DNA from 2 places in the Paenibacillus sp. J22P218 genome. Region 1 is predicted to be linked to the other one. Evidence: riboswitches for the same ligand, from Rfam matches in the RefSeq annotation. Region 1 holds a riboswitch; the other holds the start of a gene.
The links. A riboswitch is a leader RNA that binds a small molecule or an ion and turns the genes downstream of it on or off. The one in region 1 is predicted to bind cyclic di-AMP.
Positions count from the first base shown of each region.

Region 1 (3,411 bases):
GTTCATGAGATCGGCCACCAATATTGGTACGGCATGGTTGCCTCCAATGAATTCGAGGAAGCTTGGCTGGACGAGGGCTTCACCTCCTATGCCGAGGATATGGTCATGGAGTCCGCCTACGGACTTGAGCCGAACCTCAGGATTGAAGCGAGCTATATGACGGACCCTGCGCCGCTTAAGCAGCCGTCTTGGGCTTATAGCAGCCATAATCAATACGCGGAGAACGTCTATCTGCGCGCGAAGCTTGTCCTTGTCGGCATCCAGCATCAGGTCGGCGACAAGACAATGGCGAAGATTATGCGGACCTATTTTCAAAAATACAAATTCAAGCATCCTTCGACTGCCGACTTCCAGCGCGTTGTCGAACAGGTAACGAAGACGAAGTGGCATGACTACTTCAGCGGATACGTTTACGCGAACCAAATGTCCGACTACTCGGTCGAATCGATTCAAGTGAAACCGACTGAGCAGGACGGCCAGAAGCTCTATGAATCGACCGTGCTCGTGAAGCGGAACGGCGGTGTAAGCGGTCAAATCCCGATCACGCTGCAGTTCACGGACGGCGCGACGGTGACAAAGCTATGGGATGCCGACGACTCCCACGTCCAGATTACGCAAGTGCATACGGCTCCTCTGCAATGGGCGATGATCGATTCCGAGCATTCGAACGTACTCGACAATAAGCTCATCAACAACTATATGCAAGCCGATCTGCCGGACAAGACGCGCATCCGGTGGGGCATCAGCGTATCGAAGCTGATCGAGGGACTGTTAGGTACGCTGAGCTGGTAAGTATAAGCGCGCAAGGAGCGATCGAATATGAAAATGTATATGAAGCAAGGTTGGCAGCTTGCGGTCAAGCACTTCCACCTCATCATTCTGTTATTTCTGTATCAGTTGCTATGGGGCTTCTTCCTCTATCGATTTATCGATTCGGTCGTCTCGCCCTTGCTGCGCCGGTTTCCAGCTGCATACCCGTCTGATACAGCCGTTCACCTCTTTCTGACCGAAGCGCAGTTCCAACTGCTGAAGACGGACATCCTTACGCCTTATGTATGGATGCTAGGCGGCTTGTTCGCCATCCGCATGCTGCTGACTCCCCTGTTCAATGCCGGACTGTTCTATTCGCTGCACCATTCTAGTACGCGAGGCGAAGGCGTGTCCGGCGGCGGCACTAAATTTGTAGAAGGCATTCGCAAAGCTTGGAAACCGGTCATGGTGCTCCACTGGGCGGAGGCCGCGCTAACACTTGCTCCCGGATTCTGGGTGCTGCCTCATGCGCTCGACGCATACCTGCAAGGCGGATCGAACGTCGACCTGCTGCAATCCGTCCTTCCCGGCGCTGGACTATGGCTGTTCTGGGGCGTGCTGCTGCATCTGCTCTTCCTGGCCATGCAGCTTGGCGCCGCTTCAAAAGAAGGCATCCTCCACTCGCTCGGGCGCGCTCTGAGGCATATCATCTCATTCGCTGCCATCTCGCTGGTTATGTGGGCCATCGGAGCCGGATTAGGACTTCTCATCACCGGCGTATCGCTGCTATGGGCCGGACTATTCGCGCTCATCCTTCATCAAGGCTACAACTTGGTGCGAACGCTCGTCCGAGTATGGACCATTGCCGCCCAATACGAATGCCTGCAATCCAAGTAGCTTCATTATCTTAGCCCGCTTTAGCTCAAATACCCCCGAATTTACGCCTGTCCTATTATGGCGAATTCGGGGGTTTTTACGTTATCATCCTACTAATGACGGCGACAGCCTTTTTTGCTAGAAAGATGAGAATCCTCTCACCATTAGTACCTTGGGGTCATACTTTACAGAATATCCACATAATTAATGAAATCGAGTATCGATTATTTAGTCCCTCGGTCCTAGTTGCGGCTTAAATATTACATGAAAAATGATTATACGAAGCAGTTTGTCAAAAGATTACATGAGAATTATTAGAATTTTGTTAGAAAGGCAGGAGATCAATGAAAATAATCGAATAATTGTCAAGAGCAAAACAAAACTGCCTAATTTCCTAGCGGAAAACGGGGGAACCACTCTGGGTGAATTGATTCCGACGCCACGGCTATAAGTCATACCGCCTCTGTAGAAGAGGACATCATCGACTTGTTCGTAGCGCCTGAGGAATCATAGGGAACCTTCAACCGAACCCCACAGCTAACCTCGTCGGCACCGGAAGGAGTTTCACAATTGAAAAAGGTTACCGTAATGCTTTTGGGGCTTGCGCTCTTGCTCGCTTTTCAAGCGGGAAGCGTTTTCGCAGACTCCAAAATGAACGGATTTATCAATGACGTCATTGGTACTCCGTACAAAAGCGGTGGAACTACCGCGAAAGGCTTCGATTGCTCCGGCTTCACGAGCTATGTGTTCGCTAAGATGGGCATCGATCTTCCTCGCGTTTCCTCCGATCAAGCAACAGTTGGCACGAAGGTCGCTAAAGATGACCTGATTGCCGGGGATCTTGTGTTCTTCGACACAAGCGGCGGCAACAACGGCGCAATTTCCCACGTCGGTATCTACATAGGGGACGGCAAGATTGTACACGCTTCGGTTAGCCGCGGCGTTGTAGTCGACAAGCTCGATTCCTCTTACTACAAACCTCGTTATGTGACAGCACGTCGCATTCTTAGCGAGGAAGCATTCACTACTTACGCCGACGCAAAATAGTTTCACCCTTTACAACAAAGCCGCACTCTGTTCGTCCACACGAGACAACAGTCTGCGGCTTTGTTGTTTTTCTGACAAAATAGGCCACCCCAACAGCCTGCGGGCTGTTGGGGTGGCCTATTACTTTCTATCTATTACGCACAGCATCGCGCCGCTGCGACTGCCCTCTGCCCAGCACAAGCATTGCGCCCAGTACGAGCAGCATGATCAGAACCAGTACGCTTACATACCAAAGCGTAACCCCGCCGTCATATCGATCCATGAACCAGCCGGTAACGCGAGGGAAGATTGCCCCGCCAAGCCCGCCGCATGCTACGAGCAGGCTCGTCGTCCGCTCAGTCATGCCTGGGATTAACGCGTTCGCATAGACAAGGGCGATACCGAATATACCCGAGAAGAACAGACCGCTTAAGGCGACGAAGAAGAGCATCGAGCTGAGTTGACCCATGAGCGCCATTAATGCGAACACGATCGTTGCTCCGCCAGTAGCAATAAACAAATACTTCGCGTACCCCATTTTCTCCGCCAACGTGCCTGCAAATATACGTCCGAACACCATTGTTGCCCAGAACAGGCTGAGCGCTGCCGCAGCACTCGACTCATCTACCTGCGAACGCTCAATAAGCAAGGAAGGCAAGTAATTGGAGAAGCTCATCTCCATGCCTACGTAGATCATGAAGAACGCTGCCGACAGCAGCAAGAACGGAAGCGCAGTGCGCGGATAACCGAATAAACCGG
Region 1 is NZ_JBWDNL010000011.1:40,362-43,772, forward strand. Features, by position in the region: gene AC0YN0_RS30265 (M1 family metallopeptidase) at 1-792, shown strand, start outside; gene AC0YN0_RS30270 (hypothetical protein) at 820-1,647, shown strand; cyclic di-AMP (ydaO/yuaA leader) riboswitch at 2,000-2,193, shown strand; gene AC0YN0_RS30275 (C40 family peptidase) at 2,197-2,673, shown strand; gene AC0YN0_RS30280 (MFS transporter) at 2,801-3,411, opposite strand, start outside.

Region 2 (3,411 bases), on a different contig from region 1:
AGCCATGTCGCATTCGCGGTCGGTCATTATCGCAACGGCATCCTGCTTAGTCCGGCTACCGCCATGCTTGCTGCCGATTGCCTGGAAGGCAAGGATACAGCCGAATATAATCAAGCTTTCTCACCGGAACGGTTTGGAAGAAGGGGTTGAGCGTATAGATGGATACCTATTCAAGGCAACAGGTTGCAAGGGCTTTAACAATCGCAGGTTCCGATAGCGGCGGAGGCGCGGGCATTCAGGCCGATCTGAAAACGTTCCAAGAACTTGGCGTCTTCGGCATGTCCGCAATCACGGCGGTGACTGCCCAGAATACGCTTGGCGTACATGGCGTATACCCAATGAGTCCGGATGCGATTATTGGGCAAATCCATGCGGTCGGCAACGATATCGGGGTTGATGCCGTTAAGACGGGAATGCTGTTCAGCAGCGAAATCATAGTAGCAGTTGCCGAAGCGATCCGGACGTTCGGATGGACGAAGGTTGTCGTAGATCCGGTTATGGTAGCCAAAGGCGGCGCGGTACTTCTGCAAGAAGAGGCAATTCGCGCCTTAACGGGCAAGCTATTGCCGCTTACGGCGGTCGTGACGCCAAACATACCGGAAGCGGAGCAGCTTACGGGCAACTCTATTCGGAGTAAGACGGATAAAGAAGAAGCGGCAAGGAGACTCGCCGGTTTCGGTGCCCGACATGTCATTATCAAAGGCGGTCATGACGAGGGAGCGGAAGCCGTGGATTTGCTGTTCGACGGCCGTTATTTTACCGAGCTGGCAGGCAAGCGAATCGCTACGGGACATACGCATGGCACGGGATGCACATTCTCAGCTGCTCTTGCAGCCGGACTCGCTCGGGGGCTTGACGTTGAGGGTGCGATGCGCCAGGCCAAAGCTTTCATCCAAGCAGCGATCGAGGACGGGATACATATCGGCGGCGGCCGCGGACCAACGAATCACTGGGCGTTCGGGCGGAGCCGATTGCCTATCTCTGGAAATCCATATTAAGCATGCTAGATGACGAAAACGAAAGCAAATAATGGCATTCCGATCGATAATAAGTGCCACTATCCATTTTAGCCGACGCCATCCGCATTTTAGGTCAAAAATCAGCTTAAACCTTCTCCATTTCGGTTTTACTTTGCATAAGGTTGAGCGTATGATTTGTTCAACAACTAAATTAGTCAAACGCTAAATTCCCGAACCGGGAAACGGGGGAACCGACCGAAACCATTACAATGGTTTCATGGGGTGAATCCTTTCGCTTGCCTTAGCAAGCATGAGGTAGGGCACTCTCAAGCCCGAATCCGACAGCTAACCTCGTAAGCGTATTGAGAGAACCGCGATCGTGCCTTGCATAGGCTCGTCTTTTTCGTTATGCAAGAAGTCCGAGAGTAGAGTATCTCTGCTCTCTGGGCTTTTTTTTGTTGTGTAAAAACAGGGTGAATACGGGGAGGCTGCGCAATGAATGCGATCGAAATTAACAAACTGACCAAAACGTACGGCAAATCAAGAGGAATAACGGACATTAGTTTTTCCATTGAAGAGGGGGAAATTTTTGGTTTTATCGGACCGAACGGGGCAGGAAAATCAACGACGATCCGAACGTTACTATCTCTTATCTATCCGACAAGCGGCAGCGCTACCATTTTCGGTAAAGACTGCATCAAGTTTGCTCCGGAAATCAAAAAAGAAATCGGTTATTTGCCGTCTGAAGTTTTTTATTACGACAATATGAAGGTTGCGGATCTGTTAAATTATTCGGCCAGCTTTTTCAAAAAAGATTGCAAGAAAAGAATAAAAGAATTAGCCGAAATCATGGATCTGGATATAACGAAAAAAATTGATGACCTGTCTTTGGGGAACAAAAAGAAAGTGGGCATTGTTCAAGGGCTGCTCCATAGTCCTAAGCTCATTATTCTAGATGAGCCTACCAGCGGACTTGATCCGCTCATGCAGCAAAAGTTTTTCGAATTGCTTGAAGAAGAGAATAAAAGAGGGGCCACGATATTATTCTCCTCCCATATATTAAGCGAAGTTCAGCGGTTATGTAATCGAGTTGCGATTATTAAAGAGGGAAAAATCGTTACGGTCGAAAAAATCAGTACATTAAAAGAGAACAATTATAAAAAGTTTACAGTAGATACATCCGTACAATTAGAACAAAACTTCTTCAATATGGCCGGCGTGAACAATATTTCGGTGAACGGGAGAACAACGAGCTTTTTATTTAGAGGCAACATTAACCATGTGATGAGAAAAATAGCTGAAATTGATATTGAAAACCTGTGGATCGAAGAGCCGAACCTTGAGGAAATCTTTATGCATTATTATGAAAAAGGGGTCTGATCGGCGATGAATATGTTTGTGCATGAGTTGAAGGCGTACAGAAAATCGATGCTGATATGGACGCTCTCTTTAATAGGCATCATGATCTTATTCCTCTCGCTCTTCCCTGGCCTGTCCAAGGACATTGACGAATTTACCAAGGTGCTGGAAGGCTATCCCGAAGGCGTCAGAAAGGCGCTCGGAATTGAGCTCGAAAGCATCGGGACCATTCTAGGCTTTTATTCTTATATTTTCATGTACATTACGCTCTGCGGCGCTATTCAAGCGATGATTCTGGGAACGTCGATTGTCTCCAAGGAGATTCGTGAGAAAACGGCAGATTTTTTATTAACGAAACCCGTAACGCGGACGCAAATAATGACCTCCAAGCTGATGGCAGCCGTTGTTTCGTTAGCGGTTACGAATGTTCTATATCTCATTGCGGCAAACCTCATGGCTGTACAGGTGAAGACGGATGATTATAGCGGGAAACTATTTTTTATGATTTCGCTAACTTTGTTGTTTATTCAGCTCATTTTTCTTGCTATAGGAATGATCGTTTCCGTTGTTTTTCCTAAGATTAAGGCTGTTTTATCTGTTTCGCTTAGCACCGTATTTGCCTTTTTTGTGATTGGCATGCTCGTTTCGGCAGGTGATGACGGAGCTAAACGTTACTTGTCTCCATTTAAATATTTTGACCCTAAGCTTATTATCGAAAGCTCCAATTATGAAGCATCTTATTTCGCAGCAGCGATCAGCATCATTGTTGTTTCGATTGCCGCCAGCTATGTTATTTATAGAAAAAAAGATGTTCATGCTGTATAGGAGAAAACGAAGAGGAGGGGTGCAAAATGAATATCTTTGTTAGGGAATTGAAATGTTACCGGAAATCGATTATTTTTTGGAGCATTGGAATCATTCTGTTGCTTGCAAGCGGCATGAACAAATATGAAGCAACGGCATCCAGCGGGCAACTTAACAGCATGATGGATGATATGCCCAAAGCTCTCAAAGCGTTTATGGGCTCGGGGGATCTGGATCTATCCAAGGCTAGCGGTTATTTTGGAATCTTGGCCCTATACTTTTTGTTGAT
Region 2 is NZ_JBWDNL010000008.1:64,731-68,141, reverse strand. Features, by position in the region: gene thiO (glycine oxidase ThiO) at 1-150, shown strand, start outside; gene thiD (bifunctional hydroxymethylpyrimidine kinase/phosphomethylpyrimidine kinase) at 159-998, shown strand; cyclic di-AMP (ydaO/yuaA leader) riboswitch at 1,170-1,333, shown strand; gene AC0YN0_RS27765 (ABC transporter ATP-binding protein) at 1,455-2,339, shown strand; gene AC0YN0_RS27760 (ABC transporter permease subunit) at 2,346-3,143, shown strand; gene AC0YN0_RS27755 (ABC transporter permease subunit) at 3,170-3,411, shown strand, end outside.
Region 2: another riboswitch for cyclic di-AMP. It lies ahead of AC0YN0_RS27765 (ABC transporter ATP-binding protein); the one in region 1 lies ahead of AC0YN0_RS30275 (C40 family peptidase).